DNA from 3 places in the Arthrobacter sp. MW3 TE3886 genome. Region 3 is predicted to be linked to each of the others. Evidence: riboswitches for the same ligand, from Rfam matches in the RefSeq annotation. Region 3 holds a riboswitch; each other region holds the start of a gene.
What was found. A riboswitch is a leader RNA that binds a small molecule or an ion and turns the genes downstream of it on or off. The one in region 3 is predicted to bind S-adenosylmethionine.

Region 1: it holds a riboswitch for S-adenosylmethionine, as region 3 does, so the genes downstream of both, ABH915_RS03155 (methionine ABC transporter ATP-binding protein) here and ABH915_RS15960 (aminotransferase class V-fold PLP-dependent enzyme) in region 3, are expected to answer to the same signal.
Region 2: it holds a riboswitch for S-adenosylmethionine, as region 3 does, so the genes downstream of both, ABH915_RS07365 (homoserine O-acetyltransferase) here and ABH915_RS15960 (aminotransferase class V-fold PLP-dependent enzyme) in region 3, are expected to answer to the same signal.

What each region holds. Positions count from the first base shown of each region.
Region 1 covers NZ_JBGCAN010000001.1:669,102-672,369, reverse strand. Annotated here, with positions in the region: gene ABH915_RS03160 (methionine ABC transporter permease) at 1-640, opposite strand, end outside; gene ABH915_RS03155 (methionine ABC transporter ATP-binding protein) at 633-1,442, opposite strand; SAM riboswitch class I at 1,582-1,671, opposite strand; gene ABH915_RS03150 (CoA-binding protein) at 1,769-2,194, opposite strand; gene acs (acetate--CoA ligase) at 2,500-3,268, shown strand, end outside.
Region 2 covers NZ_JBGCAN010000001.1:1,627,665-1,630,932, reverse strand. Annotated here, with positions in the region: gene ABH915_RS07370 (MFS transporter) at 1-72, opposite strand, end outside; gene ABH915_RS07365 (homoserine O-acetyltransferase) at 239-1,378, opposite strand; SAM riboswitch class IV at 1,390-1,505, opposite strand; gene ABH915_RS07360 (bifunctional o-acetylhomoserine/o-acetylserine sulfhydrylase) at 1,609-2,925, opposite strand; SAM riboswitch class IV at 2,989-3,104, opposite strand.
Region 3 covers NZ_JBGCAN010000001.1:3,511,738-3,515,005, reverse strand. Annotated here, with positions in the region: gene ABH915_RS15960 (aminotransferase class V-fold PLP-dependent enzyme) at 1-1,322, opposite strand, end outside; SAM riboswitch class IV at 1,357-1,470, opposite strand; gene hisN (histidinol-phosphatase) at 1,650-2,480, opposite strand; gene ABH915_RS15950 (ribosome small subunit-dependent GTPase A) at 2,557-3,268, opposite strand, start outside.

The DNA.
Region 1 (3,268 bases), 2.8 Mb from region 3:
CAACATAGGACCCGCCCAGCTGAACGATGGTGACCAGCAGGATCATCAGGACAATCGCGGTGATCATGAGCGGAGTTTCGTAGCGGTAGTAGCCGTACCGGATGGCGAAGTCGCCGATTCCGCCGCCACCCACCAGGCCGGCCATCGCCGAGTAGGAGATGAAGCTGACGGTCATGATGGTGATGGAGCTGACGAGTCCGGGCTTCGCCTCCACAATCAGGACGTCCCGGACGATCTGGGACCGGCTGGCGCCCATGGACCGTGCCGCTTCGACCACTCCGCCGCCGAGCTGGCTCAGGTTCTGTTCCACAAAGCGGGCGAAATAGGGGATGGCGTTGAGAGTCAGCGGGACAATGACGGCGGCCGTGCCGATGGTCGTGCCGACAATGAACCTGGTCACGGGAATGATCGCGATCAGCAGGATCAGGAACGGGAACGAGCGGAGCAGGTTGACCAGTCCGTCCAGGACGCGGTGCAGCTTTGGCCGGTGCTTGAGCCCGTTGGGACCGATGGTGTAGAGCAGGACACCCAGTGGTGTCCCGAGGAGCACCGCCAGCGGGATGGCCACCAGCAGCATGGTGAGGGTCTGGCCCATGGCGACGCCGATTTCGGGCAGGACTTCCAGGATGCGGTCAAACATTGATCAGGCCCTCCGACGCGGCTGTGGTGTGGGTGCCCCTCCCGGAGCGGTCCAACTGGATCTCATCGGAGACCAGGTAGCGGCCGATCGACGTCGCCGGGTGGAAGCCGGGGCGCTGGAGTTCGGTGAGATCGAACTGCTCCACCACCCGGCCCTCTTCCATGACCGCGACGTTGTCCGCGATGGCCTTGATGACGTTCATCTCGTGGGTGACCACCACGATCGTGATGCCGAATTCGGCGTTGACATCGGCCAGGTACTGCAGGACCGATGACGTCGTCCGGGGATCGACAGCCGACGTCGGCTCGTCGCAGAGCAGCACCTTGGGACCGGTGGCGAGGGCGCGGGCGATCGCCACCCGCTGTTTCTGGCCCCCCGAGAGTTTGGCCGGATATGTCCCCGCTTTGTCGGCGAGGTCCACGATTTCCAGGGTTTCGGCGGCCCGCCGGCGGCGTTCTGCCTTCCCGACGCCGGCGAACTTCAGGGACAGCTCCACATTTTCCTGGGCCGTGAGGTTGTTGAGGAGATTGAAGTGCTGGAAAATCATGCCGATGTCGTGCCGCTTGGTCCGGAGCTCGGCGTCGGAGAGGGTCACCAGGTCCACGCCGTCCACCAGGACGCGTCCCGACGTCGGGCGCTCGAGGAGGTTGATGTTGCGCAGCAGCGTGGATTTGCCGGCGCCGGAGAACCCGATGATGCCCTGGATGGTGCCCCGCCTGATGTGCAGGCTGACATCGTCGACGGCCGTGAAGGGGCCTGCGGCCGAAGCGAAGGACGTGCTGACATTCTGGATCTCGATCACAGGCCCCCACCTGCTCGGGGCCGCGGCGCTGCCGCTGTCTGCGTGTTCATGATTTCCTCCGGGCTCGCCCGAGGAAAGCCCTGGGTCCTGGCTTCCGGGCAGCGCTGAGCGAAGCCGCGGAGCCTAAGAACACAGTGGTTCTCCATCGGTCCTGGCGGTAGCACCGTCCTCAAAGAGGGGGTTGCTGCGGCGTCACAGAGCCAGATCTCTCAGCCGCTCGGGATGGTTACGAGTCCATCTCACACGGCAATGCGGCGAATACGGAAAAAGCCGGTCACATTTTGTAACCGACTCTTCCCAACCTGTTGATCGTCATTCCCGGGCCGTTAGATGCCCACGCGCCAGCCTTCGCGGGCCGGGCACGCGTCCACGACGACGTCCAGCCCGGCGGCCTTGGCGCGGTCCGCCGCGGCGTCGTCGAAGACGCCCAGCTGCAGCCAGACGGCCTTGGCGCCTACGGCGATGGCCTCGTCTATGACTGCCCCCACCCTGTGGGAGTTGACGAAGCAGTCCACGACGTCGATCGGGTGCTTCTCCGCCGGGATGTCCGCGAGGGAACGGTACCCCTTCTCCCCGTGGACGTCGTCGCCGGGAAGGTTGACCGGAATGATGGTCATGCCCATCCGGTCCCGGACATAGAGGGAGACTTCGTACGCCGAGCGCCATTCGTTGGTGCTGAGGCCGACCACCGCCCACGTGCCTTTGGTTCGCATGAGGCGGTCAATGACTGCCGGATCGTTAACATGGGCCATGCGTCAACCTTACTCCTGCGGCCTTTCCGGGCAATCGTCGAATAAATGAATGATTTCGACCGGACGCAGGCCGGGTGAACGAATATTACAGCGCTCCCGGGCGCCGATTTTGTGGAATCCTGCATCTCGGCTCTAGTAGGTAATGACCATCCCGAGCGGCCGAGAGACCTGGATCGATGACGCCGCAGCAACCCCCGGTGACGTGAGACGACCATTCCCACGGAACTGTTCCGCCCTCCTTCGAGGAAATTCGAGGGAACCGGAGGGACCAAGGGTGCTACTGCCAGGACCGATGGAGTGCAGCAATGACCCCTGAGAATTATTCCGCCCTGCCCACCTTTGCCCGGACCGCGTCCGAGGCATTCCCACAAACCACTTCGGACGCGACGGCGAACGAAGCAGGGCCGCGTGACGCGCCCGGCTCCTCTCGCGGCTCTTCGGGATGGTCCCTGAACGAGCCCACGGACGACGCAGTGCACGGCGTCCCCACCGACGGGCCGGCGCGTCACCGCAGCACCACCCCCGGAAACTACCTTCCCCGGCACGGCGCCGCCGCGACGGCGGGAACTGCCCAGGCAGAGACGGTTGCGTTCTGGGAAACCCAGGCTCTCCGCCTCGACTGGGCGGACGTGCCCGGCGGCACAACGGAGCGTGCCAAACCCTGGCACACCGCGCACCGCCGGGTCCCGGCCGACGTCGAGGACGGCGTCGGACCGCAGATCACCTGGTTCGAAGGGGGCAGACTCAATGTCGCCCACAACTGCGTCGACCGCCACGTAGCGGCGGGGCGCGGGGACAAGGTGGCCCTGCACTTCGAGGGCGAGCCCGGTGACCGCCGTGCCGTCACCTACGCCGACCTCCAGCGCGAGGTCTCCAAAGCCGCCAACGCCCTCCTGGACCTGGGCATCACCAAGGGCGACCGGGTGGTCATCTACCTCCCCGTCATCCCCGAAACCGTCATCATCACCCTCGCCGTGGCCCGCATCGGCGCCATCCATTCCCTGGTCTTCGGCGGGTTCTCCGCGGAGGCCCTGAAGTTCCGGGTCGAGGACACCGGCGCCAAGCTCCTGGTCA
Region 2 (3,268 bases), 1.9 Mb from region 3:
TACCTTCTTCAGTCCGGACGTTTGGACGTCCGGCTCGTCTGCGCGCGTTGTCGCGGCGTTTTCCGTGCTCATGAGAACTCCTTCGGTGTCGCCTTCGACACCCTGCGGACCATTGGACTGAGGACGCCCGTGATGTAGGGCACATGGCGTCATTCCCCATGAGTATGGACGCTCCCGCGCTGAGCCTCAACGGCCATTAGTGCAGAGCGCGTCTGCAAAAATGCACAAGCAGGCGGGCCTAGTGGCCGAAGAAGGTCTCCCGGAGCTGCCCGCTGAGCTGGCCGATTTCGGTCAGGAAGCCGTCGTGGCCGATCGGCGCTTCGATGATGTGCAGTTCCGCTCCGCCCGGCAGGGCCTCGGCCAGCTGGCGGGACTGGGCCGGGAAGTACAGGCGGTCCGAGTCCACGGCCGCCACGAGGAACTCTGCGGTGGCCGGGGCCAGGGCCTCCGCGAGGCTGCCCCGCCCGCGGCAGACATCGTGGCTCATGAGGGCTTCGGTAATGGCGATGTAGCTGTTGGCATCGAAGCGCCGGACCAGCTTGCTGCCCTGGTGGTCCAGGTAGCTTTCCACCTGGTAGCGCCCGCGTCCGGCCAGCGATCCGGCTTCCAGGGGCGTCTCGGACTCCTGGGCGTTCCGGCCAAACCGGCCGTCCAGTTCGGCCGCGGAGCGGTAGGTGATGTGCGCGATGCGGCGGGCGAGGGCGAGCCCAGCCTCGGGCTCGGGGCCGCCGTAGTAGTTCCCCCCGTTGAAGTGGGGATCCTGGCGGATGGCCAGCGTCTGGGCCTGCGCAAAGGCAATCTGTTCGGCCGTGCTGCTGGGGCCGACGGAAATCACGGCGCAGCGTCGGACCCGGCTGGGGTAGGTGACGGCCCATTCAAGGGCGCGTGCGCCGCCAAGCGAGCCGCCCACCACGGCGTACCAGCAACCGATGCCCAGGGCGTCGGCCAGCCGCGCCTCGGCAGCGGTGGTGTCGCGCAGGGTGACGAGCGGGAAGCGCGATCCCCAGGGGCGCCCGTCGGGGGCCGGGGTGGAGGGTCCCGTGGAACCGTAGCAGCCGCCCAGGATGTTGATCGAGACGACGAAATACTTGTCCGTGTCCACGGGCGCTCCGGGTCCGGCGAGCTGTTCCCACCAGCCGGGTTCCCCGCTTTCGCCGCGGGTCACATGCGTGTCGCCGGTCAGGGCGTGTTCAATGAGGACAGCGTTGGAGGCGTCAGCGTTCAGGGTCCCCCACGTCTCGTAGGCGAGGACCACATCCGGCAGCAGGATCCCGGATTCGAGCTGCAGATCACCGATCCTGACGGACTGGACGGTCCCGTCCGGGGTCCGGGATGGTTTGGTTTCGGGTACACCCGTGCGGGTGACGGCAATCGTCATGTGAGGACCTATCTTCGCGCTTGCCTGCCGTCAGCTGACCGGCAGGCCAGGTCTTCACCCGGGGCACCCCGCCGCAAAAGGAGGGTTGCCGGCCAGCAAGCCGGGGCTGTCGCTGGCACTCATGACCTGGTACGAGTCTACGAAACACGGTGCGGAAATCACGAAGATTGTGACTTCCATGTGACAGCCCCCTGGCCGGCCGCCCCTTGCGGGGAGGCCGGCCGGGGTGACTAGGCGGACTTGGCCGCGCGGAATCCGGCGTCGAGGTCCGCGAGGATGTCGTCGATGTGCTCCAGTCCCACCGACAGCCGCACCAGCCCGGGGTTCACGCCGGCGATCGTCTGCTGTTCGGGCGAGAGCTGGCTATGGGTGGTCGACGCCGGGTGGATCACCAGGGACCGGACATCACCGATGTTCGCGACGTGCGAGTGCAGTTCGAGGGCATCGACGAACCGCTTGCCGGCCTCCGCTCCCCCGGCGATGTTGAACGCCACGACGGCGCCGGTCCCCTTGGGCCCATACTTGCGGCCGCGCTCGTACCAGGGGCTGGACGGCAGCCCGGCGTAGGCGACCGATTCGACGTCGTCCCGCCCCTCCAGCCATTGCGCCACCTTGGTGGCGTTGGCCACGTGGCGCTCGACGCGCAGGCTCAGCGTTTCGATGCCCTGGGCGATGAGGAAGGCGTTGAACGGGGACACCGCGGAGCCGAGGTCGCGCAGGAGCTGGACCCGGGCCTTGAGGATGTAGGAAAGGTTCGCGCCCAGTGCGCCGTCGGCGCCGAGGTCGCGGGCGTAGACCAGGCCGTTGTAGGTGGGGTCCGGGGTGTTGAAGCCGGGGAACCGCTCCGGGTCCTTCCCGAAGTCGAAGTTGCCGGAGTCCACGATCACGCCGGCGATTGCGGCGCCGTGCCCGCCGAGGTACTTGGTGGCGGAATGGACCACGATGTCCGCGCCCCACTCGATCGGCCGGATCAGGTAGGGGGTGGAGAGCGTGTTGTCGACGACCAGCGGCACGCCGGCCTCGTGCGCCACGCGGGAGACGCCCTCGATGTCCAGCACGTCCTGGCGGGGGTTGGAGACCACTTCGCCGAAGAACAGCTTGGTGTTGGGCTGGACGGCGTCCCGCCACTGGTCCAGGTTGTCCGGGTCCGCCACGAAGGTCACGGAGATGCCGAACTTCTTCAGCGTGTGGGCGAGCAGGTTGTAGGTTCCGCCGTAGAGGCTGGGGCTGGCCACCACGTGGTCCCCGGCCTCGGCGATATTGAGGATCGCGAACGTCTCGGCGGCCTGGCCGGAGCTGAGCAGCAGGGCCGCGAGGCCGCCTTCCAGGCTGGCCACGCGCTGTTCGACGGCGTCCTGGGTGGGGTTGCCGATCCGGGTGTAGATGGGCGCGAGTTCGGCGAGCGCGAAGCGGTTCGCGGCGCTTTCGGCGCTGGGGAACACGAACGACGTCGTCTGGTAGATGGGCAGGGAACGCGCGCCGGTGGCGCTGTCCGGCTCCTGGCCGGCGTGGATCTGGCGGGTTTCAAAGGACCAGGCGTTGGACATTGATGCTCCTCGAGTCACTGGGCACAGCACCGGCCGGGGCTTTTTTGGCCCGGACCGGGACAGGCGCCGCGCTTGCCCTCCGGCGGGCGCCGGACGGCCAGGTCTTCACCCGGGGCACCCCACCGCGATACGAGGGTTGCCGGCCAGCAAGCCGGGGCTGTGCGCTGGCACTCATGACCTGGGTTAAGTGTAGGAATGGCGGCGCAGCCCTGGATAGCTTTATGACGAAGATGAAGACGGCCTCCGTGGCGGCGCGTCCCGGGCCGCCCCGATCAGCGCGCCGGGACGTCCCATGACGGTTAGGGGAGCCTAAGCTGAGAGGTCCATCACAAAGTGCCAAGAT
Region 3 (3,268 bases):
TGCAGGCCGGCCAGCAGGCGTTCGGCGTCCTCCAGCCGCGAGCCCAGCCCGAAGCTGGCCCGCAGGGAGCCGGCGGGCAGGCCGAGCCGCTTGAGCAGCGGGTGGGCGCAGAATCGGCCGTCGCGCAGGCCAATGCCGTGTTCGGCCGACAGGTAGGCGGCCACCAGCCCGGCGTCGAAGCCTTCCACGGAAAAGTTCACGACGCCGATCGTGCCGGGGCCTGCCTGGCCGCCTTCGGGGGAAGAAACGGAAGGCGAATCGGCAAAGATACGGTGCACGGTTACTCCGTCGATGCCCTGGAGGCCTTCGACGAGGAAGGACCGGATGGCGTCCTCGTGGGCCTGCCACTGCTCCTGGTCCAGGGCCGCAATGACCTGGGTGGCACGGGCGAGGGCCGCCGCGCCAAGGACGTTAGGCGAGCCGCCCTCGTGCCGGGCAGGTCCCGTGGTCCAGCTGACGGAGTCGAGCCGGGCGTCGCGGACAGCGCCGCCGCCGGCCAGGTGTGGGGTGCCGGCGTCGAGCCAGTCCGTCCGGCCCACCAGCACGCCCGCGCCGAACGGGGCGTACAGCTTGTGCCCAGAGAAGGCGAGGTAGTCGACGCCGTCCGCGGCGATGTTAATCCGCCGGTGCGGGGCCAGCTGCGCGGCGTCGACAACGATCCTGGCGCCGTATTCGTGTGCCAGCGCGGCCAGGGTCCGGATCGGCAGGATCTCCCCGGTGACGTTGGAAGCGCCGGTGATGGCCAGCAGGCTGACATCGCCGCGCGCCAGCTCCTCGCGCAGGCGGTCCACCGTGGCCGCGAGGGTGGGGGCGGCCACGACGCTGCGGTGCGGGACATTCTGCCAGGGCAGGAGGTTGGCGTGGTGCTCGATGTCGAGGTAGACGACCTCGCCCGCGGGCCGCCCGTCGCGCAGCGGCAGGCAGCCCGCCAGCAGGTTCAGGGAATCGGTGGTGTTGCGGGTGAAGATCACGGAATCGTCCGGCCGGCCGCCCACGAAGTCCCGCACGATGTCCCGGGCGTTCTCGTAGACGGACGTGCTGATCTGCGATGCGTAGCCGGCGCCGCGGTGCACGCTGGCGTAGTACGGCAGGATTTCGTTCAGGTAGGCCGAGACCACGGACAGGGCCGGGGCGGAGGCGCCGTAGTCGAGGTTGGCGTAGCGGGTGTGGCCGCCGGTGATCAGCGGCGCCTGGATTTCCGCCCCGGTAACGGCGGCCAGCGGGCGGGCCGCGAGGGCGAGGCGGCCATCAGCCTGCCCTGCAGACCGTTCTGCACCGGCGGCATGGAATTCGGGGGCGACGGGGAAAATGGCAGTTGTCATGGGACCTCACTCGAACAGGACCCCACACCGTGGGAATCCGCGCTTGCCGGGTCCGTTCCGGACCGGCCAGGTCGTCACCCGGGGCACCCCACCGCGACTGGAGGGTTGCCGGCCAGCAAACCGGGGTTTAGCGCTGGCACTCGTGACCTGCATCGAGCGTAGGACATCCGCGCAGCCGGGGAAAAGGCGGGCGCCGATTGTGAAGCGGATTATTACGGGCGCGGCCACAACGCGCTGTGGCCGAACAAACGGCGGCGGCGGCCCCGCAATGGGGGTCGGCCGCCGCCGTTTGTTCGATCAACCAGGGGCTTGGATCAGTGGTTCGGTTCAGTTGTTGGGGTGAGCCGGGAAGAGGTCGTCGAGACCGGGGTTAAGCCGCTTGAGGACTTCCGAGTGCAGGATCGAATTGGTGGCCAGGGCATTGCCGCCGAAGGGTCCGTCCTCTCCCTCGAGCGAGGTGAAGCGGCCGCCGGCCTCGGTCACGATCGGCACCAGGGCGGCCATGTCGTAGAGGTTCAGCTCGGGCTCGCAGGCGATGTCCACGGCACCCTCGGCCACGAGGCAGTAGGACCAGAAGTCACCGTAGGCGCGGGTCCGCCACACTTCCTCGGTCAGGCCCAGGAACTCATCCAGATTCCCGCGTTCCTTCCAGCCGCCAAGGCTGGAGTAGGACAGCGAGGCGTCCTCGAGATTGGAGACATTGGATACCTTCAAGCGTGTGGCGGCGGCGAGCGAGCGGCCCGTGTAGGCGCCCGCACCCTTGGCGGCCCACCAGCGCTTGCCCAGTGCCGGCGCGCTCACGACGCCGACCACCGGTTCGCCCTCATCGACGAGGGCGATCAGGGTGGCCCAGACCGGGACGCCGCGGACAAAGTTCTTGGTGCCGTCGATCGGGTCGATGATCCACCGGCGGGAACCGTGGCCCGAGCTGCCGAATTCCTCGCCCAGGACCGCGTCCCGCGGACGTGACCGGGAGAGCTGGCCGCGGATGGCCTCTTCCGCGGACTTGTCGGCATCGGTGACGGGTGTGAGGTCGGGCTTCGTCTCGATCCGAAGGTCGAGCGCCTTGAAGCGGCTCATGGTCTGGGAATCGACCGAATCTGCCAGTACATGGGCAAGGCGCAGGTCATCGTTGTAGCTCGAAGCGGGTTGGCTCATGGTTCCAAACTACCGTCAAACCGGGCTGCCGGGCGGGAGGCCGCGGCACGGCGCCGCAGCCCGGTTGCCGGGCCGGCTAGGAGACGGTGCCCAGTTCCTTGGTTTCCTGTGCTTCCATCCGCGGGTCCGTGCCCAGCAGCCGGCGCAGGGACGCGAGCCTGGCCGGTCCCGAGGGCCCCGCGTGCCCGGCGGCCACCCACTTGTCGACGCCGCAGTTGACGGCGGTGGAGTCATGCTTGCAGCCGCGTTCGCAATCATCGGTTCCCGGTTCCAGGTCCGGGAAGGAACGGAGGATCCGGTCCGGGTCCACGTGGGCCAGGCCGAAGGACCGGATGCCGGGGGTGTCGATGATCCAGCTGCCCGCCGGGGCATCGTTGACCTTCAGCGCCAGTGCCGAGGAGGACGTGTGGCGGCCGCGGCCGGTTACCGCATTCACGCCTCCCGTGGCCCGCTCGGCCCCGGTCAGGGCGTTGACCATGGTGGACTTGCCGACGCCGGAATGGCCCAGCATCACGGTGACCTTGCCGTCGAGGTAGTCGCGCAGCTGGGACACCGCGTCCTTGTCGAGCCGGGCGGAGAGCCCGTCGTCGGAGCGGGCGTCGATGCCGGAAGCGGCGGAGTCCGCGGTCTTGGAGATGATGACGGGAAAATCGAGGTGCTGGTAGTTGGACAGCAGTTCGGCGGGATCCTTGACGTCGGCCTTGGTGACGAGCAGCAGCGGCTCGATGCCGGCGTCGTATGCGGCCACCAGTGCGCGGTCGATGAAACCGGTCCGCGGCTCGGGGTTG